4 regions of the Pseudomonas sp. 9.2(2024) genome follow, and region 3 is predicted to be linked to each of the others. Evidence: predicted binding sites of a transcription regulator. Region 3 holds the regulator's gene; each other region holds the start of a gene.

Region 1 (8,034 bases), 1.7 Mb from region 3:
GTCGGCGAACGCATCCTCGAGCGGGCGCGGGAGCGTGGGGTGCGGGTCAATCTGTATCGGCCCGGCAACATCAGTTTCAACAGCCTCAGCGGCGTCTGCCAGCCGCACAAGAACCGCTTGATGCTGATGCTCAAGGGCTCGATCCAGCTCGGGCAGGTGCCGGCCTTCGCGCTGAATTTCGACCTGATGCCGGTGGATTTTCTCGCCCGGTTCATCGCCTTCCACGCCAGCCGCTACTCGGCCGAACGGGCGGTATTCAACCTGCATAACCCGGAGCCTCTGAGCTGGGACGCCTACGTTGCGTCGTTCCGCGAAACCGGCAGCGAGTTTTCGCTGGTCAGCGTCGCCGACTGGCAGCAGCAACTGGGCCGGGTCGATGCCGACAACGCGCTGTTCGGCGTACTCGGTTTCTACCTCAACGGCTTCGAGGAAGACATCGGCGACATCTCCCTGATCAGCCACGCCAACGCCCAGGCCGGCGTACAGCAGATGGGCGCGCACTACCCGGAAAAATCCCCGGCGCTGCTGCGTCGCGGCTGCGACTACCTGAAAGAAATCAACTTCATCTGACTCAACCACCAAGGAGCAACACCATGAGCAATCTTCAACCCGACACCCTGATCAAGAATCCTCACGGCTGCCACGTCGTGTCTTCGGTGGAAGTGCCGGTGGACGCCAGACAAGTGTGGGCGGTGGTAGGCAAATTCGACGGTTTCGACCGCTTCATTCCGGCCCTGTCGCACATCGAAATGACCGGCGAAGGCGTGTCTTCGCTGCGCAAGAAGTTCTTCAAGGATGGCAACGTGGTGGTCGAGCAACTCAACTCCCGGGACGACCAGGCGCTGAGCATGACCTGGACCACGATCTACAACACCCTGGGCGTGGCCAATCTGTGGGCGGCGATGAATGTGGAATCGCTGGGCGCGGGCAAGTCGCGGGCGACCTGGACGATCATTGCCGAACCGGCCAGCGGCGGCCCAGAGGCACTGCCGGGGTTCAAGGATTTCGTGCAGGGGTTCGCCGATGATGCGATGGGCAATGTGCAGAAGCTGTTTGTGTAAGGCATGAAAAAGCCCGCTGTGGATCACTCCGCAGCGGGCTGTTTTTTGACCGCTAGCGATCAGATCTTGAAGCTGTCGACCAGTTGTTTCAAACGGTTGGCCTGCTGCGACAACGCATCGCAATCCTTCAACGTTTCATTGAGGTTGGCCACGCTCTGCTGGTTCAGCAGGTTGATCTGGTTGACGTCGACGTTGAGGGTTTCCACCACGGCGGTCTGCTCTTCGGTAGCGGCGGCCACCGACTGGTTCATGCCGTCGATTTCGCCGATGCGCTGGGTCACGCTGACCAGACGCAGACCGGCCTGGTTCGCCACTTCAACGGTTTCCTCGCTGGACGCCTGACTGGCGTTCATGGTGGTCACCGCTTCGCGGGAGCCGACCTGCAGCGAAGTGATCATCTTGTGGATCTCTTCCGCCGATTCCTGGGTGCGGTGAGCGAGGTTACGCACCTCGTCCGCCACCACCGCAAAACCGCGTCCGGCTTCACCGGCACGGGCAGCTTCAATGGCCGCGTTGAGCGCCAGCAGGTTGGTCTGCTGGGAGATGCCTTTGATCACGTCGAGAATGTGGCCGATGTTGTCGGTGCTCGCGTTCAGGGTTTCGATCTGGGTGCACGACAGGCTGATCTTCTGCGACAGCTCGGTCATCGCCTGAATCGTCTGCTCGACCACCTGACGACCGTCATCGGCCTGCTCGCTCGCGCCGCTGGCGTGTTGCGAGGCATCGGCGGCGTTGCGGGCGATTTCCTGGGTGGCGGCACCCAGTTGATTGATCGCGGCGGCCACGCTGTTGGTGCGTGCGCTTTGCTCGTCGGAGCCGATGATCGAGGCGTTGGACGATGCCATCACCCGTTGCGACAGGTCGTGTACGTGGCGAGTCGCGGAAGACACTTCGGAAATGGACGCGTGAATCCGCTCCACGAACTGGTTGAACGAACTGCCCAGCTCACCGAACTCGTCCTTGCTTTCCACTACCAGACGGCGAGTCAGGTCGCCTTCACCCTGAGCGATGTCCTGCATCGCACGGCCCATGGTGATCAGCGGACGCATCAGCACGGTGATCAACAGGCTCAGGAACACCGCAATCGCGCCGACAGCAACGAACATTGCGATCAGTGCCGAGGTACGGAACTGGCTGAGTGCGGCGTAGGCCTTGTCGCGATCGATCGACAGACCGATGTACCACTCGGCATTCGGCAGACCTGCGACCGGGGTGAACGACAGGATGCGCTCCTGACCGTTGAGCACCACGTTCTGGTTGCCCTTCTGGATGCGCACATCGGCGTTCGGGTAGATGTCCTTGAGGTTCTTCATCACCTGGTCTTTGTCCGGGCTGACGATCACCTGACCGTCCCCGCTGACCAGGAACGCGTGGCCCAGGCCACCGAAGTCCACCGAGTTGATGATCTTCACCAGGGTTTCCAGGCTCAGGTCACCGCCCACGACGCCGAGCAGCTCGCCGTTCTTTTTCACCGGCATGGCGATGGTCACCACCAGACCGCCAACGGCGGCCATGTATGGCGGGGTCAGCATGGTCTGGTCAGCGGCCACGGCCTGCTTGTACCAGGGGCGCTGACGCGGATCGTAGCCGTCCGGCATCTTCGCGTCAGGGCGCTGGGTGAACACACCGTTGGCCTGGCCGACGTAGGTGAACTGGAAGTTCGAGGTGAAGGCCGGTTGATCGACCAGGCCCGGGAAGTCGGCGTTCTTGCCTTGATGGGCGACGTTCTGTGCGAGGTTTTGCAGTACCAGAATTCGCCCGCTCATCCAGTTCTGCACACTGCTCGCGGTCAGGTCGCCGGCCTGTTGGACCGAGGACTGGAGGTTCTGGCGAATGGTGTTTCGCTGCAGATAGTCGTTGTACAAAGTGAACAGCGCGAACGCCAGGACCACAACGCCCGAGGCGGCCAGCAGGATTTTATGGCTGAACTTGAGATTCATTTCATGGGACTTCTTATGCGAAAAGTGGGGATGCGTTCCGGATGCAACATTCCATGTACAGCGCAGGCAGCGTTCTGACGACTGCTCTACTTTGGTGCACGCATGTCTCACCAGTCTGTCGGCACGCTTAGGAGAAAACTTAGGGCTTTGTGGGAAATGGACGACATTTCTGCCAGATTCCCGCCGAACGGCGTGCCAGAGCGTTCGCCTGTCAATTTTTGATGACTGTTTTGCAGCGCCGGTTGCAAATTCTGTAACCCTTGATGACAATGCGACTAATTATCATTTGTGACGTTCGGGCTGTCGCGTTCATGTCCTCTCCTGAGTTTGCAGTACAGGCGCTTTACAGTAGTCATCACGGCTGGCTCAACGGCTGGTTGCGCGCTCGGCTGGGCAATGCTGCCGATGCGGCGGATCTGGCCCAGGACACCTTCGTTCGACTGTTGCAGCGCACCGAGCGTCTGGAACTCAAGGCACCTCGCGCGTTTTTGCGCACAGTTGCCCGAGGGCTGGTGATTGATCATTGGCGCCGTGAAGAAATTGAACGCGCCTATCTGGAAACCATCGCCCATTTGCCTGAAGCCGAAACCCCGAGTGCCGAATCCCGTGCCTTGGTGATCGAACTGCTCGAAGGCATCGCCCGCATGCTTGAAGGCTTGAAGCCGAAAGTGCGTCAGGCGTTTCTGCTGGCTCAGTGCGAAGGTTTGACCCACAAGCAGATCGCCGAGCAGATGGGCCTGTCCCTGCGCTCGGTAGAACGCTACGTCGCCGACGCCCTGTTTCACTGCTACGTGCTGCGGTACGAAAACTGATGCCGGTGGATAACCTCTCGCTTGGCCGACGCGCCGAGCCACCGCAACAGGTCGTCCGACAGGCCATTCACTGGCTCCTGCGTCTGCGCAACAACCATGGCAATCCGCGCCTGAATCGCCAGTGCGAACAATGGCGCGCCGAACACCATGATCACGAACTGGCCTGGCAACGGGTGCAGTCTCTGCAAGCTGAACTGACCCACAATCTGCGCGCCGTGCCCGGTGCGCAGGTGGCGTTCAATACGCTGGAAAACAGTGCGCAGGGGTTGGGTCGACGTCAGGCACTGAAGCTGTTGTCCGGCGCGCTGCTGATGGGCTCGGCGGGATGGTTGGCCAAAGACACTTCCGCCTGGCAACAGTGGAGCGCCGACTACGCCACCGCCACCGGCGAGCGCCGTGGCTTCCAGCTGCCGGACGGCACGCGGATCGAGCTCAACACCGCCAGCAGCGTGGATCTCGATTACACCGCCCAGCAACGGCTGATCAAACTGACCCGTGGCGAAATCATCATCACCTGTGGCGGTGCCGATGAAGGTGCGCCATTTGACCGACCGCTGCGGGTGCAGAGTCGTCATGGCAGTTACGAGCCGTTCAAGGCGCGATTCATTCTGCGCCAGGAAGATGGATGCACGCGCCTGAGCGTCACCAGTGGCCGGGTCGCGATTCACTCCGCCGGCAACTCGACGGAAGCAATCGCCGGTCAGAGCTACTTGATCGACCACCATCAAATTCGCCCGGCGCCGCCGTTGGACATGGACGCCGGTGCCTGGGTCGACGGGCTGATCGTGACCCGCAACATGCGGCTGGGCGACTTCCTCAGCGAAGTCAGCCGGTATCGTCAGGGCTTTCTGAACTGTGCGTCGGACATTGCGGATTTGCGCCTGTCCGGCGTGTTCCGTCTTGAGGACACCGACAAGCTGCTGGCGATCCTGCCGCAGACCCTGCCGGTGCAATTGCGCTACCGCACTCGTTGGTGGGTGACGCTGGAGTCTGTGGCCTGAAATTATTTTGGCGGGTTTTCGCGGCAAATCCGGCTTAGTCAGTAAGCACTTCAACTCAGCCTTCGCGACTGCCTACGGAAACCTACAATGACTGCGCGCGTTACCTGTAAGAACCCTCTGAATTTCTCTGCCGAATCGGGCCTGTTGCGTCACGCCGTTCGGGCGGCGCTGTTCTCTACTGCACTCGGCGTTGGCGTGATGCCGAGCCTGAGCATGGCGGCCAATGCCAGCGAGGTCAGCAGCCACCGCTACAACGTCGCCGCCGGGCCGCTGGGCGATGCGCTCAACCAGTTCGCGCGCCAGGCGGGCATCACGTTGTCGATGACGCCGCAGCAAACCCAAGGCCGGCAGTCACCGGGTGTACAGGGCGAGTATTCGACCGATCAGGCCCTGAGCCACTTGCTCGGAGGCACGGGCCTGGAGGCGGTCAGCCAGGATGGCAGCAGCTATGTGTTGCGCTCCGTCGCAGAAACCGAAGCACTGTCTCTGCCGACCACCGACATCAAAGGCTTCACCCTCGGTAACGCGCTGGGCAGCATGGACGGCTATAACGCGACGCACAGTCAGATCGCCACCAAAACCAGTACCGCGCTGCTGGAAACGTCGCAAAGCGTGTCCGTGGTTACCCGTGAGCAAATGGATGACCAGGGCTCGCAAACCGTGTCCCAGGCCATGCGTTACACCCCCGGCGTACTGACCAACCCTTACGGCGCCACGCACCGTTACGACTATGTGGCGATGCGCGGCTTCAACGACGGTTCGGTGGATAACATCTACCTCGACGGCCTCAAGTCGATGGGCGACAGCGGCACCTACAGCACGATGCAGGTCGATCCGTATTTCCTTGAGCGTGTCGATATTCTGAAGGGCCCGTCGTCGGTGCTCTACGGCCGCAGCTCGCCGGGCGGTCTGGTGGCGCTGACCAGCAAGAAACCGTTGTACGAGGCCTATCACCAGGTTCAAGCCACCGTCGGCACTCAGGGTCAGCGCGGTGTTGGTTTTGACTTCAGCGGACCGGTCGATGACGACAAACGCATCGCCTATCGTCTGATCGGATTAACGGATCAGTCCGACACGCAGTTCGACCACAACAAGGAAAAGCGCTTCGCCCTAGCGCCGACCGTCAGCGTCGACTTCAGCGAAGACACCTCGCTGACCCTGCAAGCGTATCTGCAGCATGACCCGTACGGCGGCTATCACGGTGGCGTGCCGGCCGACGGCACGATTCATCAACGCAACGGCAATCGCATTTCGCCGCATTTCTTCGAAGGCGAGCCGGGCATCGATGGTTACTCCCGTGATCAGCAGTCGTTCGGTTACCAGTTCGAACACCGCTTCAACGACGTCTTCACCGCGCGGCAGAATTTCCGCTACCTCGACTCCAAAGTGAACATGGATCAGGTGTACGCCTATGGCTGGACGTCGCCGACCAGCAACGAATTGAATCGCTACTACACCGGCGGTGATGAACGTCTGCACGCGTTCATCGTCGACAACATGCTCCAGGCCGAATTTTTCACCGGCGCGACCAAGCACACAGTGCTGATGGGGGCGGATTACCAGCGACGCAAAACCGTGGTCGACTGGACCAGTGGCGGCCTGGCGCCGATCAACGCGTTCAACCCGGTGTATGGCAATTCGGCTATTACGCCGTACGGCGAGACAAGCTATCTGCGGCGCCTGGAGCAGACCGGCGTTTACCTGCAAGACCTGATCGAGATGGACAAGTGGCGCTTCTCGCTGGGACTGCGCCAGGACTGGGTGGAAACCTCCGACGAAAACCGCATCGCCGAAGCGGGCCGTCCGGTCGGCACCGAGATCAATGATCGACGCACCAAGCTCACCGGCCGTGCCGGCGCGCTGTATCTGTTCGATAACGGTCTCGCGCCGTACGTCAGCTATTCCGAGTCGTTCAACCCGAATTCCTACGCGGACAGTGCTGGCAATCCTCTTGCACCGACCGATGGAACGCAGTGGGAAATGGGCTTGAAGTATCAGCCGCCGGGTACTGACAACCTGTTCACCGCCTCGTTGTTCCGCATCGATCAGGAGAATCTGGCGACCAAACTGCCGCAGGAAAACTTCTATCGCGCTGTAGGCGCTGTCCGCTCTCAGGGGCTGGAACTTGAAGCGCACATGCAGCTGACCGACAACCTGAAAGTGCTCGGCAGCTACACCTTCACCGACATTGAATACTCGAAGTCGATGACCAGCACCTTGAGCACACCGACCAATTTGATCGAGAACAAGGGCAACTCGCCAACCCAGGCGCCACGACATATGGCATCGCTGTGGGCGGACTACAAGTTCGACAGCGCGGCACTCGACGGGCTGCGACTGGGCGGTGGTGTGCGTTATGTCGGCTATAGCTGGGCGGATGCAGAGAACACCATGAAAGTGCCGTCCTACACATTGTTCGACGCATCGATTGGCTATGACCTCGGCAAGGTCGGTCTGAAGGGTGTCGACGTACGCCTGAATGCGAACAATCTGACCAACGAATCCTACGTAGCCTCCTGCGCCAGTCTGGACTTCTGCTACATGGGCGAAGAGCGCAACGTCGCCGCGACGGTCAGTTACCAGTTCTAAGCCTTTGTCTTGTGCATAGAAAAGCCAGCCCCTGATTTCAGGGGCTGGCTTTGTCGTATCTGTGGGGAATTTTCATGCGTTCGTTTCTGGTTTTATTGCACCGGTATATCGGATTGGCCACGGCGGTTTTTCTGCTGCTGGCCGGGATCACGGGGAGCATTCTGGCGTTCAACCATGAGCTGGATGAGTGGTTGAATCCGGAGTTTTACGCGGCCTCGGCCGAGGGGGAGCGTCTGCCGCCAGGTGAGCTGGTTGATGTGGTGCAATCGGCCCATCCGAAGTTGCAGGTCTGGTACATGGAGTACCCGAATGAGGCAGGCCACACGGCATTGCTGGCGGCGGTTGCGCGAAATGATCCGGCGACGGGCGAACCGTTTAAAGAACGCAATGAAGTGTTCTACCTCGATCCGGTCAGTGGCGAGCAGAAAGGCCAGCGTTATTGGGGCGAATGCTGCTTTCAGCGTGAGAACTTTGTTCCGTTCATTCTCGAGTTTCACTACAACCTGACACTGCCCGGCAACTGGGGTTTGCTGTTGATGGGGTTGGTGGCCATCGCCTGGGTAATCGATTGCTTCATCGCCCTCTGGCTGACGTTGCCGCGGGGTAAACCGTTCTGGAAGAAGTGGTCGAA
Region 2 (8,034 bases), 910 kb from region 3:
CAAGCCAACGAACGGGTCGGCGGCGCCAGCGTGTTCTACACCCAAAGCGTCCTCAAGGGCCTGGACACCGATGCACAGCTTCAGGATTTTCTCAGCGCATCGCCATCGAACATCGCCGTGATGTCGGGGGACAGCGAACCCGCCGCCCCGCTGAAAGTCCACAAGACCATGATGGTCGGGCGCCAGGCGTATTACTTCGTGGGCTATTGAAACCACAACAGCACAAACAAAAAAACCGCCGGTGATGGCGGTTTTTTTCATTTCAGCGGCGAGCTCAGACAGAAACCTCAGGCTGTGCGCCGAACACCTTCCGCTCACGCTTGCTCAACACCGGCAATTCCAGACGAGCCCGTCCGTAGAACGCCAGCGCCGTCAGCAAACACGCCAGCCACACGAAGATACCGGCCCAGAACGTGTGGGACATGTAGTGCCAGCCCTGTAGGACCCGCGTGGTGCCGTAGACAAAACCGAGCAGCAGCGAGCCCCACAACAACGCGCTGGAAAAGCGCCATTGATAACGACGCGCCACGAAGTACAGCGCCAGCATGGTGAAACCACCGGAAGCATGGCCACCCGGCCAGCACCGCCCTTCACCCGCTTCGTGGAACAACTGGAAATTGTTGTACCACTCGATGTGCGGCATCTTTCCGCCGTACAGCGTGGTCTCGATCGGGCAGTAAACGCTGGTGTGCGCCTTGAGGAAATGGATCACCCCGGTGCAGACCGCGAAAGCCACGACCACAAACAGAAAGTCCCTACGGTGATCGGCGGCAAAGCGCAGCACCGGCGCGACTTTGCTGCGCTCGAGAAAACCGCCCAGACGCGGATGTTTTTGCGGTTTAACCAGTGGCCAAACAAACGACAACATCGCGCCGATCAAGGCAATTTCCGCCGTCCAGTTCGGAATGATCCGCGCCCACTTGTGGGTCAGTTTTTCAAAGAAGTGAATCTTGTCGAGCGGAAAGGTGTGGGTCAGTGGATCGAACAGCAAATTGCTGAAAGCGATGTCGATGTTGGTCATGTCGAACATCAGAAAAACCACGGCTGCGCAGAGCAGCGGGATGCCGAAGTTGTAAGCATAAAAGCGGGATTTCATTGGGTGGTCACCGTGCGCCAGTCGGAGGCTTCAATGAAGCCGAGCATCTGTGGGGCCGCCGGGCTGGCGGCGGAAACAAACAGCGATGCGCCGTAACCGAGGGTCGAGGCCGGCACCTTGAGGTCTTTTTCCAGCTGCGCCATGCATTCGCTGTGGGTCACCAGAATCAGGTTGCGCCCCGGGACTTTGTGCGCGAGCGCGTCCTGCAGCATCCGGCCCTTGCAACTGATCAGCCAGTCTTCGCCGGTCGCGGCCTTGTTGAACATGTAGCCGGCGGTCTGCACCGTGCGCACCATCGGGCTGTTGTAGACGTCGGCCTTGTCCAGACCCAACTGCTCGAACTGCGCGCCGACGCTCACCGCGACACTGCGCGAACGGTCGGTGATGCCATCATTGCCACTCAGGCACGGGGCTTTCGAGTGATCGCAGCGCTCGACGTGACGCACCAGCACGATGATTTCGCCTTTGCTCCAACCGTCCTTCAGCGCCTGCGCCCCGGCCACATTGCCGTGGGCAAGGTCCGGCACCGCCGCCGGGGCCAGCAGCCAGAGGGTCAGCGGAATGACCAGCACCGAGGCTGCCAATACCACCCAGGTGTTTCGAAAACGGGCCAGACCGCTCAGATCAATCGAGCGCTTGACGCCGAACAGACTCAGTCGCAATTCCACAAAAAGCCGCCATCACTTGTCATTCGATGCGGCGAGGTTAGAGAGCACGGCGTGGGCAGGCAGTGAAACCCATGTGAAAAAAGTCTTGTGAGTGCCTGTTACAAATTCCGTAGGACAAAAACCTTTCAGCTCTCGGATTTGCGGCCGATACAGTCCTGCTTACACCCTTGCTGGCGCAAAAAAACAACAATCTTCCAGCCTGACCGACGATCAAGACGCACAACGTTTTTCTGGAGGATTTTTGATGAATAGCTGGTTCGGCAACATCAGCGTGAACCTGAAACTGGGGCTCGGATTCGGCCTCGTCCTGGCCCTGACCTGCATCCTGGCGCTCACCGGCTGGACCAGCCTGGGCGGCCTGATTGACCGCAGCAACTGGATGAGCGACATCACCCAGCTCAACGCTGGCCTGACCAAACTGCGCGTGGTGCGCCTGCAATACATGCTGACCAACGGCGACGAAACCGCCGCGCAGAACGTGCAGACCACCCTCGACGGGTTCGCCGCACAACAGCAGAAGCTGATCAGCAGCTTCAAGAGCCCGGAAAACGTCAAGCTGCTCAAGGAGCAGGCGGCGACCATCGCCGAGTACCAGACGTCTCTGAACAAAATGCGTAACGCCTACCGCACCGGCAACACGGCGCGCGACTCGATGGCCGCCAGTGCCGCGACGGCTTACGGCCTGATCGAAGCGCTGAGCAACCGCGTCCAGCAAATGCCGTTGAGCGATGAGCGTTTCGAGCAGTTCCAGGCCGTCACCGCCGCCAAGGAAGCGTTCATCCTGGCGCGCTACGAAGTGCGCGGCTACACCGCCACGGCCAACGCCGAGACCGAGCAGAAAGCCGTCGGCCAATTGGACGTGGCCATTGCCAGCCTCAAGCCACTGAACGTGCATTTCGCCAGTTCGCAGCAGGACGCCCTGCGTCAGCTGGAAACCGCACTGACCAACTACCGCAGCGCCTTGCAGGCCTTCAAGAACGCCAACACCGATGCGGTGCAGGCGCGCAAGGAAATGACCGATCAGGGCGCGACCATCGTGACCCTGAGCGAACAGCTGTATCAGATCCAGCTCGATCGTCGTGATGCAGAAAGCGCCCAGGCCCGCACCCTGCAACTGATCAGCACCCTGCTGGCGTTGCTGGTCGGCATCATCGCTGCCTTCATCATCACCCGTCAGATCACCCGTCCGCTGCAGGAAACCATGGCTGTGGTCGACCGCATCGCCAGCGGCGACCTGAGCCAGAACGTGATCGTCACCCGCCGCGACGAACTCGGCGTGCTGCAACAAGGCATCGCCCGCATGGGCGTGACCCTGCGCGATCTGATCAGCGGCATCCGCGACGGCGTGACCCAGATCGCCAGCGCCGCCGAGGAACTGTCGGCCGTGACCGAACAGACCAGCGCCGGCGTGAACAGCCAGAAGGTCGAGACCGATCAGGTCGCCACCGCGATGCACGAGATGACTGCCACCGTGCAGGAAGTCGCGCGCAACGCCGAAGAAGCCTCGCAAGCCGCAGCCGCCGCCGACGGCGAAGCCCGCGAAGGCGACAAAGTGGTGAACGAAGCCATCGCCCAGATCGAGCGTCTGGCCAGCGAAGTGGTGCGTTCCACCGAAGCCATGAGCGTGCTGCAGCAGGAAAGCGACAAGATCGGCAGCGTCATGGACGTGATCAAGGCTGTGGCCGAACAGACCAACCTGCTGGCCCTCAACGCTGCCATCGAAGCGGCCCGTGCCGGTGAGGCCGGTCGCGGTTTTGCCGTGGTCGCCGATGAAGTCCGTGGCTTGGCCCAGCGCACGCAGAAATCCACCGAGGAAATCGAAGGTCTGGTGGCCGGTCTGCAGAACGGCACGCAGCAGGTGGCCGCCGTGATGAACAACAGCCGCGCCCTGACCGACAGCAGCGTGGCCCTGACCCGCAAGGCCGGCGACTCGCTGGAAAACATCACCCGCACGGTGTCGAACATCCAGTCGATGAACCAGCAGATCGCCGCAGCCGCCGAACAGCAAAGCGCCGTGGCCGAAGAAATCAGCCGCAGCATCATCAACGTCCGTGACGTGTCGGAACAGACCGCTGCGGCGAGTGATGAGACGGCCAAGTCCAGCGTTGAACTGGCGCGGTTGGGTGGGCAGTTGCAGCAGATGGTGAGCCATTTCCGCGTGTAAACCCTGCACACGAAAGCCGATGTACAAAGAAGGGCAGCTGAAAAGCTGCCCTTCTTTTTTGTCCTGAAATTGCCAACTTCAGGAAGTGGATGACGCGTTCTGAAACGCAATTACACACGCTTGATCAGGGGTGTTTAAGGACACGCCGTGATACGTCCCGAAGCCCACAAAACCTTGCGCCGTTGCCTACGGCTACGCCAGAATCCGCCGGCTTGTGCGCCTTGGGCTGGCTGCGTAATTTGATTGCGTCACTGATTTCCAGTGATCGAACTTAGCGGTTCGGAATGTCCCCTACGGTTGCACATGTCGAATCCAGTCAGGCGCCAGCCTGCACTTGATGGTGGCTGTGCGCATGGCACCTTCGGGTGCGCCGGGTTGTGGGTGACTACCGGTCCGCTAACTTGCGCACAGCTGCCACCCTTTTGCTTAGCGGCGAAAAGGTGCAGCCTCAACCAGAGGTTAGTCACCCATGTTCAAGGTAACGCCAAACCCACCGCTCACCGATCCCACAATCATCCCGGATCCGGCATCCCCCTACGAATGCCCCGGCTCGAAACGTTTCAATGAAGCCGCCGAACGCGCCCTCGATTATCACCTGGGCCCACTCAGCGCCCACATCATGGCCGCGCCCTACAAACCCAACACCCTCTACCAGGCTCACCCCGAAGCCGACACCGAATCCCTGCTGGTGGACGCCAGCGAATCCCTCGGCTCCGCCACCGTCATGCTCAACAATCATGTGGCGCTGGTCGAAGGCAGCCACCGTAAGACCCTGCAAGGCATCGCCCAGATCGTGATGATCGCCGAACTGGCCGTTAACCGTGCGCTGGACAAGGTCGTGCCGACGGACTGATGCGGGAGGTGGCGAGTGCGGTGTGCTCGCCGCTTCTTACTGATCGTTCAATGACAAAGCCCGTAGGACGCGGACTTTGTCACAAAGACTTAAGGCTCGTCTCGCTCAAATCCCCCAAGGGTTGATCACCTCCTCCTCAAAGTCGCGCAAGCGTCAGCCATTTACTTTATTCGCGGATTCAAATTACCTTTCAGAGCGCTCATCCGCCCCCGGCGGCCTCGATCAAGAGGATTCGGTCATGCAATCGCTCGGCTTCACCTCCGTCCCACCGCTGCTCAAGTACCTGCGCCATGCCGAACATCTGGGCCTGGCCATCGAGCCTGCGTTGGCGGCGGCCGGGTTGCAGGCGCAGCAGTTGAGCGACAACAGTCTGCGCTTGCCGGGGGAAACCCATGAGCGGTTGCTCGATTACTTTTGCGAACACTCGGGCGATCCGCTGTTCGGCCTCAACGCGGCGAATTTCGTCCTGCCCAACTCGTGGAGCGTGCTGGGTTACATCACCATGAATTGCGCGACATTGGGCGATGCCATGAGCCGCATCATGCCGTTCGAAAAACTGGTGGGCGACATGGGCGTCAGCCGCGCCGAGGTACACGACAGCCACGTACACCTGATCTGGAGCTGTCGCTTTGAGCGGCCGCGGATTCGCCGGCATCTGGTGGAAAACGTACTCGGCTCCTGGCTGCAATACGCGCGCTGGATCGCCGACACCCAACTGTCGCCGGCCGCCGTGTGGCTGGAACACTCGATCCCGGCGGACACGACGCTGGCGCAGTACGAACAGTTTTTTGAATGCCCGGTGCTGTTCGATCAGGCGTATTCAGCGCTGATCGTGCCGTTGCCGTATTTGCAGTTGCCGTTGCGCCAGGCCGATGCACATTTGCTGCGCACCCTGGAAGAACACGCACAAAGTCTGATGGCGACACTGGAGGATGCGTCGCTGGAGCAGCGGGTCAAAAGCATCCTGCGCCAGTTGCTCAAGGAAGGCCTGCCGCGCAAGGAACAAGTGGCCGAACATCTCGCCGTGTCGGTACGCACGCTGCAACGCCAGTTGCATCAGGCCGGCACGTCGTATCAGCAGATCCTCGATGAACTGCGCCAGGAACTGGCCGAGCATTACCTGCTCAACAGCACTTTGCCGATTCAGGACATCGCCCAGTATCTGGGCTTCAGCGAATCACGCTCCTTTCACCGCGCCTTCAAGAGCCGACGCGGGATGCCGCCCGGTGAGTTTCGGCAGACTCACCGGGTTAGTGGTGGTGGCGAGTAAGAGTACGGCTCACAGCAGTCCCCTCACCCCAGCCCTCTCCCGGAGGGAGAGGGAGCCGACCGCAATATGCTCATGATCTACGCCGACCTGAAAGAGCTTCTGTGAATCCATAATCGAGAGGGAGCCGACCGCGAAATACTCACGATCTACGCCGAACTGAAAACGCTTCTGTGAATCCATAATCGCCACGATCTTTCAGGTCGATGCATGACGATAGACACCTCGGTCAGTCCCCTCTCCCCTTGGGAGAGGGTTAGGGTGAGGGGGCTTTTGGCTCAGAGGCTGATCGCGTTGGTGAACACCAGACGATTGCCGAACGGATCGGCGATGGTCATGTCCTGGCTGCCCCAGGGCATGGCCTGAATCTGTGGATGCGAAAACTTGTATTCCTTGGCCAGCAACTGCTGCTGAAACGCCTCCAGTTCATCGGTCTCGATCCGCAGGGCCGAACCCGGTGTTGCATCGCCGTGGTGTTCGGACAAATGCAGCACGCACTCGCCGCGCGAGACCTGCAGGTACAACGGGAAACCGGGTTCGAAACGATGCTGCCAATCGATCTTGAAGCCGAGGAAGTCGACGTAGAATTCCACGGCCTTGGCTTCATCGAAAATCCGCAGGATCGGGGTGGTTTTGCCGAAGCTCATGGGTTGCTCCCTGACTGATTGGCCCCGGAGTGTAGCCGGGGTGGATGTCAGCAATTCGGCTTGGTGATGGCTTTCTTTAATTGCAATGTGCCATCACCGTGACGCAGTCAGCAAAATTCAACGAAAGCCGTCGCGCAGATCGCCCTGGCGCGCGAGGAACCGCCCTGGTCTCTGGCCGTTGGCCTGACCGTCGCGGTAACTCAACACGCCATTGATCCACACGCCATCAATGCCTTGCGCGGCACGTTGCGGGTCGTTGAAATCCGCCACGTCACGCACGGTCGCCGGGTCGAACAACACCAAATCCGCCCAGTGGCCCTCACGAATTTCGCCCCTTTCCTTCAAGCCGAAACGCGCCGCCGACAGACCGGTCATCTTGTGCACGGCGGTGTGCAGCGGAAACAGGCCGACATCACGACTGAAATGTCCGAGCACCCGTGGGAAAGCGCCCCACAGGCGCGGGTGCGGGAACGGGTCTTCCGGCAGGCCGTCGGAGCCGACCATCGACAGCGGATGAGCAAGGATACGGCGCACGTCGTTCTCGTCCATCCCGTAATACACCGCGCCCGCCGGTTGCAGACGCTTGGCGGCATCGAGTAACGACAGGTTCCATTCGGCGGCGATGTCCATCAGGTCGCGACCGCCCATTTCCGGATGCGGCGTCGACCAGGTGATGGTGATGCGGTGGGCGTCGGTGACTTGCTTCAGATCCAGAGTCGAAGAACTCGCTGCATACGGATAGCAATCGCAGCCGACCGGGTGAGTTTTCGCCGCCTCTTCCAGCGAAGCGAGCAACTGCGGACTGCGGCCCCAGTTACCGGCACCGGCGCATTTGAGATGGGAAATGATTACCGGCGATTGGGCGTGGCGTCCGATACGGAAAGCCTCGTCCATCGCCTCCAGCACCGGTTCGAATTCACTGCGCAGGTGGGTGGTGTACACCGCGCCGAACGCATTCAGTTCTTCGGTCAGTTGCATGACTTCATCGGTGGATGCCGAGAACGCGCTCGCATACGCCAGACCTGTGGATAAACCGAGGGCGCCCGCCTCCAGGCTTTCACGCAACTGCTCGCGCATCGCGCTGATTTCATCGTCAGTCGCGGTGCGGAACAGATCATCGAGGTGATTGCTGCGCAGCGCCGTATGCCCGACCAGTGCCGCGACGTTCAGCGTGGTGTTGGCCGCTTCAACCGCAGCCCGATAATCGCTGAAGCGCGGATAGACGAACGCCGCCGCCGAGCCGAGCAGGTTCATCGGATCCGGCGGATCGCCGCGCAAACTGACCGGCGCCGCGCTGATCCCGCAGTTACCGACAATCACTGTGGTCACGCCCTGGCTG
Region 3 (8,034 bases):
TTCATCGCTGGCCGCTTCGGTGGAAGCAGGTGCAGCGGCAGCCGCCGGGGCTTCGGCTTCGGCCTTGACGGCGTTCAGCGAGTCCAGCAACTGTTCAAATTCGTTATCGGTGATGTCACCCGAATCACCTTCGACGACCAGTTCTTCGATCATCTCGGCGACAGGCGAAGCCGGGGCTTCATCCGCCGATTGCGGTTCGGCCAGACGCGCCAGGGCGGCCAGCAGTTCCGGGGTGGCGGCGGTGATCGGGCTGCGATCGCGGACTTCGCTGAACATGCTGTTCACCGCGTCCAGCGCTTCGAGCACCACGTCCATCAGTTCTGCATCGACGCGTCGTTCACCCTTGCGCAGGATGTCGAACACGTTTTCGGCGATGTGACAGCACTCCACCAGCTCGTTGAGCTGAAGGAAGCCGGCGCCCCCTTTTACAGTGTGGAAACCGCGAAAAATTGCGTTGAGCAGATCTGCGTCATCCGGGCGGCTTTCCAGCTCGACCAGTTGTTCGGACAGTTGCTCAAGAATCTCGCCGGCCTCAACCAGGAAATCCTGAAGGATCTCTTCATCGGCGCCGAAGCTCATTAATGGGGTGCTCCTACAGGTCTAAAAACCCAAAAAAACTCAAAATCCAAGGCTGGATAGCAAATCGTCCACATCGTCCTGACCGGACACAACGTCTTCTCGTTTATCGGCATGAATCTGCGGACCTTCACCCTGCGAGAGATGTTTTTGTGGATCTTTTTCAGCAAGCATCGCCGCACGGTCATGTTCGATGCCCGCAAAGCGGTCCACCTGGCTGGCCATGAGCACGAGCTTGAGCAGGTTGCTTTCGACTTCGGTGACCAATTGGGTCACGCGCTTGATCACCTGGCCTGTGAGGTCCTGGTAATCCTGGGCGAGCAGAATGTCGTTCAGATTGCTCGACACCGCGCGGTTGTCCGCGCTGCTGCGTGCCAGAAAACCGTCGACCCGGCGCGCCAGTTCACGGAACTCTTCAGCCCCGACCTCACGGCGCATGAAGCGGCCCCAATCGGCGCTCAAGGCCTGGGCTTCGTCAGCCAGGCCATTGACCACAGGGGTCGCGCTTTCCACCAGATCCATGGTGCGGTTGGCGGCAGCTTCGGTCAGTTTGACCACGTAGCTCAGGCGCTCGGTAGCGTCGGTGATTTGCGACACTTCCTCAGCCTGCGGCATGTGCGGATCGATCTGGAAATTGACGATCGCACTGTGCAGTTCACGCGTGAGCTTGCCCACTTCCTGGTACAGGCCACGGTCACGGGTCTGATTGAGCTCATGGATCAGTTGCACAGCGTCGCCGAACTTGCCTTTTTCAAGGCTCTCGACCAGTTCGACCGCGTGTTTTTTCAGGGTCGACTCAAAATCGCCCTGTGAAGATTCGTTATGCTCCATAGCTCCCCCGCGCGTTCATCAGCCGATGCGTTCGAAAATCTTCTCGATTTTTTCTTTCAACGCCTGGGCCGTGAAAGGTTTGACCACGTAGCCGTTAACGCCGGCCTGGGCCGCTTCGATGATCTGCTCGCGCTTGGCTTCAGCGGTCACCATCAGCACTGGCAGGTGCTTGAGCTTTTCATCGGCACGCACGTGGCGCAGCAGGTCGATACCGGTCATGCCGGGCATGTTCCAGTCGGTCACCAGAAAGTCGATGCTGCCGCTGTTGAGTACCGGAATGGCAGTGGTGCCATCGTCGGCTTCAACGGTGTTGGTGAACCCCAGATCACGCAACAGGTTCTTGATGATCCGCCGCATCGTTGAGAAGTCATCAACGATGAGGATTTTCATGTCTTTGTTCAATTCGACCTCCAAGCAGTCTTAAACGCGCCCAGCACCTGGACGCGCCATTTCAATCAATCCGGCAAAACACTCGATGACTGTCTGGAGCACGACAGATCGAGACCGGTGCCGTTCACCACCGCACCAGCCTCGTTCGCAGTGTCCCCACACTGCCTTCAGCGCGCTCGCCACTCCCCCAAACGCCCCCGCAAGCGGGCCGCGCACTGGCTGTGTAACTGGCTGACCCGCGATTCACTGACGCCAAGGACTTCACCGATCTCCTTGAGGTTCAGCTCTTCGTCGTAGTACAGCGCCAACACCAGTCGCTCACGCTCCGGCAAATTGGCAATCGCGTCCGCCAGCGCGGCCTGGAAACGTTCGTCTTCCAGATCGCGCGACGGCTCCAGATGAGCACTGGCGCCATCCTCGTGCAGCCCTTCGTGTTCGCCGTCCTGCAACAGGTCGTCGAAACTGAACAGCCGGCTGCCCAGGGTGTCGTTCAAAATCCCGTAGTAATCGTCGAGACTCAATTGGAGTTCGGCCGCAACTTCGTGATCTTTAGCGTCACGGCCGGTTTTAGCTTCAATCGAGCGAATTGCGTCGCTGACCATACGGGTATTGCGGTGAACCGAGCGTGGCGCCCAGTCCCCCTTACGGACTTCATCGAGCATCGCACCGCGGATCCGGATGCCCGCGTACGTTTCAAAACTGGCGCCCTTGCTGGCGTCGTATTTGGTCGAGACTTCGAGCAGGCCGATCATCCCGGCCTGGATCAGGTCTTCGACCTGCACACTGGCCGGCAATCGCGCCAGCAAGTGGTAGGCGATGCGTTTGACCAGTGGCGCGTAACGCTCGATCAGCTCGTACTGCGCGTCACGCGCCGACTTCTTGTAGAAATTCATACCGCTGGCGGTCATAGCACAGGTCCTGCCGTTTGCTGCACGAGGCGCTCGACGAAAAATTCGAGGTGGCCGCGCGGGTTGGCGGGCAGCGGCCAGGTGTCGACCTTCTGTGCGATCGCCTTGAACGCCAGTGCGCACTTGGAACGCGGGAAGGCTTCATAGACCGCACGCTGCTTCTGCACCGCCTTGCGCACGCTTTCGTCGTAGGGCACCGCGCCGACGTATTGTAGGGCGACGTCGAGGAAGCGATCCGTGACCTTGGTCAACTTGGCGAACAGATTGCGACCTTCCTGCGGGCTCTGGGCCATGTTGGCCAGGACGCGGAAGCGATTCATGCCGTAATCGCGGTTCAGCAGTTTGATCAGCGCGTAGGCGTCGGTGATCGAGGTCGGCTCGTCACAGACCACCAGCAACACTTCCTGGGCTGCGCGAACGAAACTGACTACCGAGTCACCAATACCCGCAGCGGTGTCGATCACCAGTACGTCGAGATTGTCGCCGATGTCGCTGAACGCCTGAATCAGGCCGGCATGCTGGGCCGGGCTCAGGTGAACCATGCTCTGGGTGCCGGAAGCGGCCGGCACGATGCGGATTCCGCCGGGGCCTTGCAACAGCACGTCGCGCAGCTCGCAGCGGCCTTCGATCACGTCGGCCAGGGTGCGTTTGGGTGTGAGGCCCAGCAGAACGTCGACGTTCGCCAGCCCCAGGTCGGCGTCCAGCAGCATGACCCGACGGCCAAGCTCTGCCAGCGCCAGGGACAAGTTCACTGACACATTAGTCTTGCCGACGCCACCTTTGCCGCCGGTCACCGCGATCACCTGTACGGGATGCATGCTGCCCATGTTATTTCTTTACCTTGTCTTGCATAGACGGAGGCCACATTACTGGCTGCGCGTTCACAACCGGAACAATGCATGGCAGACCATCGATGTAGGTACAAAAACGGTTCATTACCTCAGCCAACCTGCTTGGTCGGACTGTGGTAGATATCAGCGAACATGTCAGCCATGGCTTCTTCGCTGGGTTCTTCCTGCATTTGCACGCTGACGGCGCGGCTGACCAGTTGATGACGGCGCGGCAGATGCAGATCATCCGGAATCCGTGGGCCGTCGGTCAGGTAGGCGACCGGCAGTTCATGACTGATCGCCAGGCTCAGCACTTCGCCAAGGCTGGCCGTCTCATCCAGTTTAGTCAGGATGCAGCCGGCCAGCCCGCAACGCTTGTAACTGTGATAAGCGGCGGTTAGAACCTGTTTCTGGCTGGTGGTTGCCAAGACCAGATAATTTTTTGAGCGAATGCCACGACCGGCCAGACTTTCCAGCTGCATGCGCAGGGCCGGATCGCTGGCTTGCAGGCCGGCGGTATCGATCAGCACCACGCGTTTGCGCAGCAGTGGATCCAGCGCCTGCACCAGGGACTGGCCCGGATCGACGTGGGTCACCGACACATTGAGGATGCGGCCCAGTGTCTTGAGCTGCTCCTGTGCGCCGATACGGAAACTGTCCATGCTCACCAGCGCGATGTTCTGCGCGCCGTACTTGAGCACGTAGCGGGCGGCCAGTTTGGCCAGCGTGGTGGTCTTGCCCATGCCGGCAGGACCGACCATGGCAATCACCCCACCCTCTTCCAGCGGCTCGACTTCCGGTACGGAAATCATTCGTGCCAGGTGCGCCAGCAGCATGCGCCAGGCCTGACGCGGTTCGTCGATCTCGGTGATCATCGACAGCAGATCACGGGACAACGGGCCGGACAAACCGATGCGTTGCAGACGACGGTACAGATTGGCCTGGGCCGGACGGCTGCCTTGCAGCTGGTTCCAGGCCAGGGTGCCGAGTTGCACTTCCATCAGTTCGCGCAGGCTGTTGAGCTCGAAACGCATCGAGTCCAGAGCACGCGGGTCGACGCCAGCGGAAACCGCTGCAGGCGCCGGTGCAGGACGGGCCGGAGCTTCGTAGGTCGGTTCGGTCAGCGGCTCGGCAGCGGTCAGCGGCAGGCCGGCCGTCAACGGCAGCCCGGCGAACAACTGGCGATTGGTGTTGCCGTCGGCTTCGCCACGCAAGCTCAGTTCGGCCTGGGCGGTAACGATGCGCGACTGGGTCTTGCGCAGCTCATCCTCGAGTTCCATGTTCGGAACACGCGGGGCCAGCGCCGACAGTTTGTAATCGAGCGCCGCCGTCAGCTCGACGCCGCCGGCAATGCGGCGGTTGCCAATGATGGCGGCATCAGCGCCCAGCTCATCACGAACCAGCTTCATGGCCTGACGCATATCGGCGGCGAAAAAACGCTTAACTTGCATAAACCACTACCTCAGCCGTTGGGCCCTACTGTCGCAACGATGGTCACTTGCTTGTTGTCCGGAATTTCCTGGTAGGCCAGCACATGCAGTCCGGGAACTGCCAGGCGACCAAAGCGCGAGAGCATCGCGCGAACCGGGCCTGCTACCAACAGGATCACCGGCTGACCTTGCATTTCCTGGCGCTGCGCCGCCTCGATCAGCGAACGCTGCAGCTTCTCGGCCATGCTCGGCTCCAGCAGAACGCCCTCTTCCGAGCCTTGTCCTGCCTTCTGCAGACTATTGAGCAATATTTGTTCCAACCTTGGCTCCAGCGTGATAACTGGCAGCTCCGACTCAGTCCCTACAATGCTTTGGACGATGGCGCGGGATACGCCGACCCGCACAGCGGCCACCAAAGCGGCGGTATCTTGACTCTTGGCGGCATTGTTGGCGATGGCTTCGGCAATGCTGCGGATATCGCGCACCGGCACGTGTTCGGCCAGCAACGCCTGCAATACTTTGAGCAACTGCGACAGCGTGACCACGCCCGGCACCAGCTCTTCGGCCAGTTTCGGCGAGCTCTTGGCCAGCAATTGCATCAATTGCTGCACTTCTTCGTGGCCGATCAGCTCGCTGGAGTGCTTGTACAGAATCTGGTTCAAGTGGGTCGCAACCACGGTGCTGGCATCGACCACGGTGTAACCGAGCGATTGCGCCTGGGCACGCTGGCTGACTTCGATCCACACCGCCTCCAGGCCGAAAGCCGGATCTTTGGCGGTAATGCCGTTGAGCGTGCCGTAGACCTGCCCCGGGTTGATCGCCAGCTCGCGATCCGGGTAGATCTCGGCTTCGGCCAGGATCACGCCCATCAGGGTCAGGCGATAGGCGCTCGGCGCCAGATCGAGGTTGTCGCGGATGTGCACGGTCGGCATCAGGAAGCCCAGATCCTGCGAGAGCTTCTTGCGCACGCCCTTGATCCGCGCCAGCAATTGCCCGCCCTGGTTGCGGTCCACCAACGGAATCAGACGGTAGCCGACTTCCAGGCCGATCATGTCGATCGGGGTCACGTCGTCCCAGCCCAGCTCCTTGGTTTCCATGGCGCGGGCTGGCGACGGCAGCAGTTCCTGTTGACGCTTGACCTCTTCCAGCGCGATGACCTTGGCCACGTTCTGCCTCTTCCAGAACAGGTAAGCGCCACCGGCAGCCAGCGCAGCCATGGTCAGGAACGAGAAGTGCGGCATGCCCGGCACCAGACCCATGACCGCCATCAGACCGGCCGCCACCGCCAGCGCTTTGGGCGAGGCGAACATCTGGCGATTGATTTGCTTGCCCATGTCTTCCGAACCGGAAGCACGGGTCACCATGATCGCTGCAGCTGTAGATAACAACAGTGATGGCAATTGCGCCACTAAACCGTCACCGATGGTCAGCAAGGCGTAAACCTTGCCGGCGTCGGCGAACGTCATGTTGTGCTGGAAGATACCGACGGCCATACCGCCGATCAGGTTGATGAACAGAATCAGCAGACCGGCGATGGCGTCACCGCGTACGAACTTGCTGGCACCGTCCATCGAACCGTAGAACTCGGCCTCTTGGGCCACTTCCTGACGACGGGCCTTGGCCTGCGCCTGGTCGATCAGACCGGCGTTGAGGTCGGCGTCGATCGCCATTTGCTTGCCGGGCATCGCATCGAGGGTGAAACGCGCGCTCACCTCGGAGATCCGGCCGGCACCCTTGGTTACCACGACGAAGTTGATGATCATCAAGATCGCGAAGACCACGATACCGACCACGTAGTTACCGCCGATCACCACCTCACCGAAGGCCTGGATCACCTTACCGGCAGCGGCGTGGCCATCCTGACCGTGGAGCATCACCACCCGCGTCGACGCCACGTTCAGCGCCAGTCGCAACAGCGTCGCTACCAGCAGGATCGTCGGGAACACCGCGAAATCCAGCGGCCGCAAGGCGTATACGCAGACCAGCAGCACGACGATCGACAGGGCAATGTTGAAGGTGAAGAACACGTCGAGCAGGAACGGCGGCACCGGCAACATCATCATCGCCAGCATGACCAGCAGCAACAGCGGCACACCCAGATTGCCTCGACTGAGGTCGGCAACATTCGAGCGAGCAGTGTTGAATAACTGAGAGCGATCCACCGGTTTTCCCCGTTCCTTTAAAGCAAACTTTTGACGCCCAGAGCGGGCGCACGGCGGCTACTGCAAGAAGCCTTCCAACTTTTGCCGATGATTGAAACAGAGGGGTTTGGGCGTGGTTTTTCTGCTGGGCGGGATGTTTCCTTCGCAAGAGTTCAGCAAAAAGCGCCTTTTAAACTCAGGTGTTTAAAAGACACCTTCAGACACGCCTTACAGGCTACGAATCCTTGCGCCGTTGCCTACAGCTACGCCAGAATCCGCCGGCTTGTGCGCCCTGGGGTCGGGTTCTATTGTGGGTCGGTCGCTGACGAATCAGCGATCGGGTTTAGCGACTCGGTTCGAATTAAAGGTGCACCAGCGTTCCTGACTTCGTTGCGGATCTGCATGTCTGCAATTTCGTTATGGTGGCTGTATGCGGGAGACCCTTGTGGTCTACCGGGTGCCTTTGACCGGTTCGCTAACCTGCGTACAGCCGCCACCCTTCCTGTTTAGCGACTGGATTTGGCGGCTCCACCCAAAGGAGCTTCACCATGATCAAACCCACACCCAACCCACCCGAAACCGACCCTGCCTCGCCCTACGAATCCGCCGATTCCAGAAAGCTTCACGAAGCCGCCGACCGCGCTCTTGATCACTATCTCTGCCCGCCCGGCTCCACGCCACCACCGCGCAAGACCCGCAGAATGTACGCCGTCACCGCGGACTTCAAAAACGAAGAGCTGCTGGTCGAGCTCTGCGAAACCCTCGCTTCCGCCAGAACCATCGCCAATGACTTCGCCCACCTCATGCCCGCCGCGCAGCGCAGGACACTGACGGGCATCGGGCAACTGATCATGCTCGGGGAGCTAACAGCGAATCGGGTGCTGAATAATCTGGAAATACCGCAGTCGCCGAACCCTGTGTAAAGGCT
Region 4 (8,034 bases), 2.7 Mb from region 3:
CGATGGACGAGAACAGCAAGCTTGGCAAGTTGCTGCTCGGCCAGGGCGTGAGCAAAAAGGCGCTGGAGAATGCGATCAACAACCTGCGCGGTGGCGAGGCGGTGAATGATGCCAACCACGAAGAGTCGCGTCAGGCGCTGGATAAATACACCGTCGACCTGACCAGGCGCGCCGAAGAAGGCAAGCTTGACCCGGTGATCGGCCGTGACGACGAGATCCGTCGCACCATTCAGGTTCTGCAACGCCGCACCAAGAACAACCCGGTGCTGATCGGCGAGCCTGGCGTGGGTAAAACCGCGATTGCCGAAGGACTGGCCCAGCGCATCATCAACGGCGAAGTGCCGGATGGCCTGCGCGGCAAGCGCCTGCTGTCTCTCGATATGGGGGCGCTGATTGCCGGTGCCAAGTATCGTGGCGAGTTCGAAGAGCGCCTGAAAGCGCTGCTCAACGAGCTGTCGAAGCAGGAAGGGCAGATCATTCTGTTCATCGACGAACTGCACACCATGGTCGGCGCCGGTAAAGGCGAAGGCTCGATGGACGCCGGCAACATGCTCAAACCGGCCCTGGCCCGTGGTGAGCTGCATTGCGTCGGCGCGACCACGCTCAACGAGTACCGCCAATATATAGAGAAGGACGCGGCCCTCGAACGGCGCTTCCAGAAAGTGCTGGTGGACGAGCCGAGCGAAGAAGACACCATCGCGATCCTGCGTGGCCTCAAGGAGCGTTACGAGGTTCACCACAAGGTGGCGATCACCGACGGCGCGATCATCGCGGCAGCCAAGCTCAGCCATCGCTACATCACTGACCGGCAACTGCCGGACAAGGCGATCGACCTGATCGACGAGGCGGCCAGCCGCATCCGCATGGAGATCGACTCCAAACCGGAAGTGCTGGATCGTCTGGAGCGGCGCCTGATTCAACTGAAAGTTGAATCCCAGGCACTGAAGAAAGAAAGCGACGAAGCGGCGATCAAGCGCCTGGAAAAACTCCAGGAAGAAATCGTCCGCCACGAGCGTGAGTATTCGGATCTGGAAGAAATCTGGAACTCGGAAAAAGCCGAGGTGCAGGGTTCTGCACAGATTCAGCAGAAGATCGAACAGTCCCGTCAGGAACTGGAAGCCGCGCGCCGTAAAGGCGACCTGAACCGCATGGCCGAGTTGCAGTACGGGGTGATCCCGGATCTGGAACGCAGCCTGCAAATGGTCGACCAGCACGGCAAGAGCGAAAACCAGTTGCTGCGCAGCAAGGTGACCGAAGAGGAAATCGCCGAAGTCGTTTCGAAGTGGACCGGTATTCCGGTGTCGAAAATGCTCGAAGGCGAGCGCGACAAGCTGATGAAGATGGAAAGCCTGTTGCATCAACGCGTGATCGGCCAGGACGAAGCAGTGGTTGCCGTGGCCAACGCGGTGCGGCGTTCCCGTGCCGGGTTGTCCGATCCGAATCGCCCGAGCGGCTCGTTCATGTTCCTCGGCCCGACCGGTGTCGGTAAAACCGAGCTGTGCAAGGCGCTGGCCGAATTCCTCTTTGATACGGAAGAGGCGATGGTGCGGATCGACATGTCCGAGTTCATGGAGAAACATTCCGTGGCACGGCTGATCGGTGCGCCACCGGGCTACGTCGGCTACGAAGAGGGCGGTTACCTGACCGAAGCGGTACGGCGCAAGCCTTACTCGGTGATCCTGCTGGACGAAGTCGAGAAGGCGCACCCGGACGTGTTCAACATCCTGCTGCAAGTGTTGGAGGATGGCCGTCTGACCGACAGTCATGGCCGCACGGTGGACTTCCGCAATACCGTGATCGTCATGACCTCCAACCTCGGTTCGATGCAGATCCAGGAACTGGTCGGTGATCGTGAAGCGCAACGGGCAGCGGTGATGGATGCGATTTCCACCCACTTCCGTCCGGAGTTCATCAACCGGGTCGACGAAGTAGTGATCTTCGAGCCATTGGCGCGGGATCAGATCGCGGGCATTACCGAGATCCAGCTGGGCCGTCTGCGCAGCCGTCTGGCCGAGCGCGAGCTGAAGCTGGAGCTGAGCCCGGAAGCGATGGACAAGCTGATTGCCGTCGGCTACGACCCGGTCTACGGCGCACGGCCGCTGAAGCGGGCGATCCAGCGCTGGATCGAGAACCCGTTGGCGCAGTTGATCCTGTCGGGACGCTTCATGCCGGGCGAGACTGCGACCGGTGTGGTGGAGAACGACGAGATCACGTTCAACTGACGCTCGACGGTGGTGAAGTAATCAAGGCCTCGCAATGCGAGGCCTTTTTTTTCGCCAGGCTGTTGAACTCAAAGGAAAAGGCTTGTAAAGTGCGCCCCGCAGTCAGTCACCAACACGGTTTCAGCTCACTGGGCAGAAATCTGAAATAAGTTGCAAATCATTAACTTGAAAGCAATTTAGGGGGTTGACAGAGGTGTTCTAGGTTGTAGAATAGCGCGCCTCAGACACACGAACGCAGCGATGCGAAAACGATGTCGAGAAGCTGCAAGTTTCACCGTTGTAAATTGAAATATGTAGTTCCGTGATAGCTCAGTCGGTAGAGCAAATGACTGTTAATCATTGGGTCCCAGGTTCGAGTCCTGGTCACGGAGCCAATTTCAAACCGGGGTATAGCGCAGTCCGGTAGCGCGCCTGCTTTGGGAGCAGGATGTCAGGAGTTCGAATCCCCTTACCCCGACCATTTTTGGGTCGTTAGCTCAGTTGGTAGAGCAGTTGGCTTTTAACCAATTGGTCGTAGGTTCGAATCCCACACGACCCACCATTTTTGAAACCAGGTAATACTGGGATCGAATCTTAAGATCAGAAGCCAAAAGCGCTGATCGAAGAAGGCGATCTTTGAAAGGTCGCCTTTTTTTTACCGGGGTATAGCGCAGTCCGGTAGCGCGCCTGCTTTGGGAGCAGGATGTCGGGAGTTCGAATCCCCCTACCCCGACCATATTAAAAATCCTCGTATCGAAAGATACGGGGATTTTTTTTGCCCTGCGGAAATGTTTCATTCAAGTCGTCATACAACTTGCCGATAGCCCGCTAACGAAAGGGGCCTGCCGCATCAAGCGCTCCTGAATTCTGCCAATACAAGAAAAAGGGCGTTCGTCATGTTGCTTCGTCAGTTGAATATTGCTCCCCGTGCCGCCCTGAGCTTTGCCCTGATTGCGGTGCTCGTGGCGTTGCTCGGGGTGTTTGCGCTGGGGCAGATGTCGAGCATCCGCGACAGCGAAGTGGCGGTAGAGACGCAGTGGCTGCCGAGCATTCGCGGCGGCGACGAGATCCGCGAAATCATGTTGCGCATTCGCACCATTTCCCTGCGCATGGCGCTGGATCAGGATCCGGCCAACATCGCCACCTACCGCAGCCAGATGGACACCCGCGACAAGGAACTGAGCGAGAAAATCGCCGCCTACGACCGGCTGGTGACCACCCCGGAAGGCCAGCAGTTATACGATCAGTTCAAGAAAACCTTCGCCGCCTACCGCACCGGCATCGCCCAGTCGTTCACCCTCGCGGAGCAAGGCAAGCGCGATGAGCTGACCAAGCTGCTGCTGGTCGACATGAAAACCGTGGTCGACGGCTCCGGTAAGCAACTCAACGATCTGGCCGATCTGTTCGCCCGCCAGGTCGCCGCCGAAAGCCAGAACTCTGCCGCCCACTACGAAACCTCGCGCACCATCGTGACCTTGTTCATCGCTCTGGCGGCGTTGGCAACCGTGGCCCTGGCCATGTTGCTGACCCGTAGCATCGTTCGCCCCTTGAGCGCCGCCGTCGACGCTGCCGAGCACGTCGCCAGAGGCGATCTGACCCGTCCGATCGAAACCCACGGCAATGATGAAGTCAGCCGCTTGCTCAAGGCGTTGGCGACCATGCAGCAGAACCTGCGCGAAACCCTGCAGGGCATCAGCGGCTCGGCCACGCAACTGGCGACTGCTTCCGACGAACTGAGCGCGGTGACCCACGACAGCACGCAAGGGCTGCAACAGCAGAACAACGAGATCGAACAGGCCGCCACCGCCGTCAACGAGATGACCACGGCGGTCGAGGAAGTTGCCCGCAATGCGGTGTCGACGTCTGACGCTACCCGCCAGTCCAGCGAGTCGGCACAGTTGGGCCAGGAACGGGTCAGCGAAACTGCTGGGGCCATCAACGCCCTGGCCAGCGAAGTCGAGCACACCGGCGAACTGGTGCAATCGCTGGCCAATCAGTCGCAAAACATCGGCAAAGTGCTGGACGTGATCCGAGCGATCGCCGAACAGACCAACCTGTTGGCGCTCAACGCAGCCATCGAAGCCGCGCGGGCCGGGGAGAGCGGGCGCGGATTTGCGGTAGTTGCCGATGAAGTCCGGGCGCTGGCTTATCGCACGCAGCAATCGACCCAGGAAATCGAGCAGATGGTGCAGGGCATGCGCAGCGGTTCGAGCCTGGCGTTGGAGTCGATGCAGGCCAGTGCCTCGCGCGCCGCCACCACCCTGGTGCTGGCCGAGCGGGCCGGTGAAGCGTTGCAGACGATCACAGCCTCGGTCCACGAAATCCACGAACGCAATCTGGTAATCGCCAGCGCCGCCGAAGAGCAGGCGCAGGTGGCGCGGGAAGTGGATCGCAATCTGGTGAACATTCGCGATCTGTCGGTGCGCTCGGCGGCGGGTGCCGATCAAACCAACGCATCCAGCCATGAACTATCGCAACTGGCCAACGCCTTGCAGGGCATGGTGCGACGCTTCCAGCTGTAATCGTGCAGGCGTGAAAAAGCCGCGCTTCTCGTCAGAGATCGCGCGGCTTGTTTTGTCGGGCAGGCTGAAAATCAGGCACCATCCTGGTCTTTCAGGTGTTCGAACAGGCCTTTCGGCATTTTCTTGCCATTGGCTTCGAAATTGGCCTTGACGTTGTTGTACGCCTCTTGCTTGTCGATGAAGCCGTCGTGGTTGGTGTCGATCTTGTCGAAGTCGGACTTCGGCGCGACCTTCAGGAACTCGGCGCGCGAGACCTTGCCGTCGCCATCGGTGTCGGTCTTGGCCATCGACGCATCGCCGCATTTGCCTTCACCGCATTTGCCTTCCGGGGTTTTCACCGAGGTTTCAGCCGAGGCAACCATGTAGCCCTGGGCCAGCGGTTGCGCGGCGAACACCGAGCCGGACAGCATCAGGCCGCCGGCCAGTACGGCACCGAGCAGGCCAAGGGAGTTTTTGCCGATTTTCGAAGTACGGGACATTGCATTCTCCTTCGGTTGCACTGCGCAACCACACGTTAAGGGCGATCAAGCCGGAGCAGTTGTGCTCGGGTGTGGCCATTAAGCGGTGGCGGTGTATCGCGTCTGTGTCGAGGAGCGGGACGTTTGTAAGCGAAGGTGGGGAAAGCAGGGGGCAGATACAGTAGAAGACAAAACACCGTGAGGGCGAGCCCGCCCCCACGGTGTTATTACATCAGTGCAGCTTCAGGCGTGGCTCGGTGCCGCGTCCGATCTTGCTGCCCAGCATCAGCATCGCCGTGCGGAACGGCCCGTACAGCGCCATCTGGTGCATGCGGTACAGCGACACGTAAAACATCCGCGCCAGCCAGCCCTCAAGCATCACGCTGCCGGTCAGGTTGCCCATCAGGTTACCCACCGCCGAAAAACGCGACAGCGAAATCAGCGAGCCGTAGTCGGTGTACTTGTACTCCGGCAGGGTCTTGCCTTCGATGCGCAGTTTCAGCGACTTGGCCAGCAGCGAGGCCTGTTGATGCGCGGCCTGGGCCCGAGGTGGAACGTTGCGATCCGAGCCCGGTTGCGGGCAGGCGGCGCAGTCACCGAAGGCGAAAATGTTTTCGTCGCGGGTGGTCTGCAGCGTCGGCAGCACTTGCAGCTGATTGATGCGGTTGGTTTCCAGACCGTCGATGTCCTTGAGGAAACCCGGTGCGCGGATCCCGGCGGCCCAGACTTTCAGACTGGCCTTGATCTCGTTGCCATCGGCGGTGATCAGGCTGTCGGCGGTGACCTGACTGACCGACGCGTTGGTCATCACGTTGACCCCGAGTTTCTCCAGAGTCTTGTGCACCGGCCCGCTGATGCGCTCAGGCAGGGCTGGCAGCACCCGTGGCCCGGCTTCGATCAGGGTGATGTGCATGTTTTCCGGTTTGATTCGGTCCAGACCGTAAGCCGCCAGTTCATGGGCGGCGTTGTGCAGCTCGGCCGCCAGTTCGACACCCGTGGCGCCGGCGCCAACGATGGCCACGCTGATCTGCTGGACCACATCGGTCTGCCCGGCGTGAGCACGCAGATAGTGATTGAGCAGTTGCTGGTGGAAGCGCTCGGCCTGTTTGCGGGTGTCGAGGAACAGGCAGTGTTGCGCGGCGCCCTGGGTGCCGAAATCGTTGGTGGTGCTGCCGACCGCGATCACCAGCGAGTCATAGGGCACTTCCCGCGCCGGAACCAGCTCAACGCCGTTTTCGTCGTAGGTGGCAGCCAGCTGGATCTTCTTCTGCTCACGATCGAGCCCGCTCATGCGCCCCAGCTGGAACTCGAAGTGGTTCCATTTGGCCTGGGCGACATAGTTGAGTTCGTCTTCGGAAGAGTTCAGCGATCCGGCGGCCACTTCGTGCAACAGCGGTTTCCAGATGTGCGTGAGGTTCGCGTCAACCAGCATGATGCTGGCGGTGCCGCGTTTGCCCAGAGTCTTACCCAGACGGGTAGCCAACTCCAGACCGCCGGCGCCGCCGCCGACAATGACAATACGATGGGACATAGGGATAGCTCGCAAGGTTTTGAAAGGAAATCGGTACGGCTACCCGAGCGAGCGCGATGCAGCTCATAGCGTCAGGTAACTGATAAGTCGGCTCAACAGGCCCAGACCAATAGTCACTGCCAGCACCAGCACCAGGAGCATCCACGGCCGGAATGGCCGGCGCTCGACACGGTGTTGGGACAACTGCAGGTACTCTTCGACATGCTTCTGGTCTTCGGGGTTCAGGCGGCTGGTCATAAAGGCCTCGTCAGGTAGACGTTACTGAATGAGAACACGCTACAGCGGTTTTCAACCGGGATTGAACGCAGCATAGCCACTGTCCGGGACCGGTTCGACAGACACACTGTCCCCGAGGCGAATGATCCCGCTTTGTAACACTCGCGCGGTGATTCCGCCATGCCCGCGCACGGCCTGGAATGTTCCGGGGCCAAGGTTGTTTTGCAGGCGCGCACACGGCTGGCACCAGCCCGTGGTTTCGAAAATCGCCTGACCAATGCGAAAGCGCCGCCCCTTGAGGCTGAACAGGTTGATCCCGCTTATAACGAGATTGCGCCGCAGATCTTCAGGCGTGACCGGTTGTTCGGCCGACCGGCCCATCAGGGCGCTGATCACGGCCAGATGCTCCCACTGAATCAGCGTCACCTGCCGCGCATTGCGCACCCCGGGACGAGCGTGATCGCCAGTGAGCCCGGCTTCAAGCCGCGCCTCCACCGCATCGAGCGCAAGCATCGGCCCCCGTGACTCGGGGCGCACGCCAATCCAGCGCACGCATCCGGTCTGCGGAACATCGGCAATCAATTGTTGAAGTGGCGTCACAGGCTGATCCCGACATCGAACACGATGCTGCGCCCCAGGTTACCGCGCAGAAAGTCCGGGGCATCGGGATGGGCGAACAACACCCGGGCAAAGGTCGGCCCGACCAGCGACAGCGAACGCCAGCCCTGACGCAAATATTCGGTGGGCGGCGGAAAATGGCTGTTGAGGTCGAGCACTTCGCGTTTGAGGCTGGCGAAGGCAATGATGTCCAGCTCGCCGAGATCCATGCCGCGTTCCTTGTAGTTGTGCGCTTTCTTGCGCAAGGTCGGCGCCAGTCTCAGCAGAAATTCATTGGCCGGAATCCGCCGTGGCTTGGCTTCACGGCGCACCAGTTGGCTGAGGGAAAACGCACTGCGCCGACGTTGCAGCTCATCGCGCCATTCGTCGTTGAGCCGACGGCCCTCGTCGAGGACGAAAAACACCTCGAAATTGGCGTCGCGAAACAAAACGTCCGGCGGCTCACCGGCGGGCGCGAATTCGTCGGCACGATAAGGAATGTTCAAGCC

The links. Region 3 encodes FliA, which starts transcription of late flagellar genes. Its sites were predicted from a motif close to CTAAAGTTTNNNNNNNNNNNGCCGNTAA; they were not measured.
Region 1: the regulator FliA is predicted to act here: its motif matches at 3,117-3,144, upstream of ABFB52_RS01650 (methyl-accepting chemotaxis protein).
Region 2: the regulator FliA is predicted to act here: its motif matches at 1,888-1,915, upstream of ABFB52_RS04790 (methyl-accepting chemotaxis protein).
Region 4: the regulator FliA is predicted to act here: its motif matches at 2,998-3,025, upstream of ABFB52_RS24970 (methyl-accepting chemotaxis protein).

The regions. Positions count from the first base shown of each region.
Region 1 is NZ_CP155585.1:348,544-356,577, reverse strand. Features, by position in the region: gene ABFB52_RS01660 (amino acid adenylation domain-containing protein) at 1-570, shown strand, start outside; gene ABFB52_RS01655 (SRPBCC family protein) at 594-1,061, shown strand; gene ABFB52_RS01650 (methyl-accepting chemotaxis protein) at 1,121-3,001, opposite strand; gene ABFB52_RS01645 (sigma-70 family RNA polymerase sigma factor) at 3,313-3,813, shown strand; gene ABFB52_RS01640 (FecR family protein) at 3,813-4,814, shown strand; gene ABFB52_RS01635 (TonB-dependent siderophore receptor) at 4,902-7,403, shown strand; gene ABFB52_RS01630 (PepSY domain-containing protein) at 7,478-8,034, shown strand, end outside.
Region 2 is NZ_CP155585.1:1,091,438-1,099,471, reverse strand. Features, by position in the region: gene ABFB52_RS04805 (glycosyltransferase family 39 protein) at 1-210, shown strand, start outside; gene ABFB52_RS04800 (phosphatase PAP2 family protein) at 275-1,096, opposite strand; gene ABFB52_RS04795 (histidine phosphatase family protein) at 1,093-1,764, opposite strand; gene ABFB52_RS04790 (methyl-accepting chemotaxis protein) at 2,009-3,928, shown strand; gene ABFB52_RS04785 (hypothetical protein) at 4,398-4,781, shown strand; gene ABFB52_RS04780 (AraC family transcriptional regulator) at 5,020-6,051, shown strand; gene ABFB52_RS04775 (glyoxalase superfamily protein) at 6,327-6,695, opposite strand; gene ABFB52_RS04770 (D-aminoacylase) at 6,813-8,034, opposite strand, start outside.
Region 3 is NZ_CP155585.1:2,006,001-2,014,034, reverse strand. Features, by position in the region: gene ABFB52_RS09050 (chemotaxis protein CheA) at 1-579, opposite strand, end outside; gene ABFB52_RS09045 (protein phosphatase CheZ) at 619-1,407, opposite strand; gene ABFB52_RS09040 (chemotaxis response regulator CheY) at 1,426-1,797, opposite strand; gene fliA (RNA polymerase sigma factor FliA) at 1,965-2,705, opposite strand; gene fleN (flagellar synthesis regulator FleN) at 2,702-3,532, opposite strand; gene flhF (flagellar biosynthesis protein FlhF) at 3,646-4,986, opposite strand; gene flhA (flagellar biosynthesis protein FlhA) at 4,998-7,127, opposite strand; gene ABFB52_RS09015 (hypothetical protein) at 7,655-8,029, shown strand.
Region 4 is NZ_CP155585.1:5,532,208-5,540,241, reverse strand. Features, by position in the region: gene clpB (ATP-dependent chaperone ClpB) at 1-2,222, shown strand, start outside; tRNA gene ABFB52_RS24990 (tRNA-Asn) at 2,521-2,596, shown strand; tRNA gene ABFB52_RS24985 (tRNA-Pro) at 2,606-2,682, shown strand; tRNA gene ABFB52_RS24980 (tRNA-Lys) at 2,688-2,763, shown strand; tRNA gene ABFB52_RS24975 (tRNA-Pro) at 2,861-2,937, shown strand; gene ABFB52_RS24970 (methyl-accepting chemotaxis protein) at 3,098-4,723, shown strand; gene ABFB52_RS24965 (EF-hand domain-containing protein) at 4,795-5,202, opposite strand; gene ABFB52_RS24960 (NAD(P)/FAD-dependent oxidoreductase) at 5,414-6,712, opposite strand; gene ABFB52_RS24955 (DUF3094 family protein) at 6,776-6,949, opposite strand; gene ABFB52_RS24950 (MOSC domain-containing protein) at 7,001-7,528, opposite strand; gene ABFB52_RS24945 (DUF1780 domain-containing protein) at 7,525-8,034, opposite strand, start outside.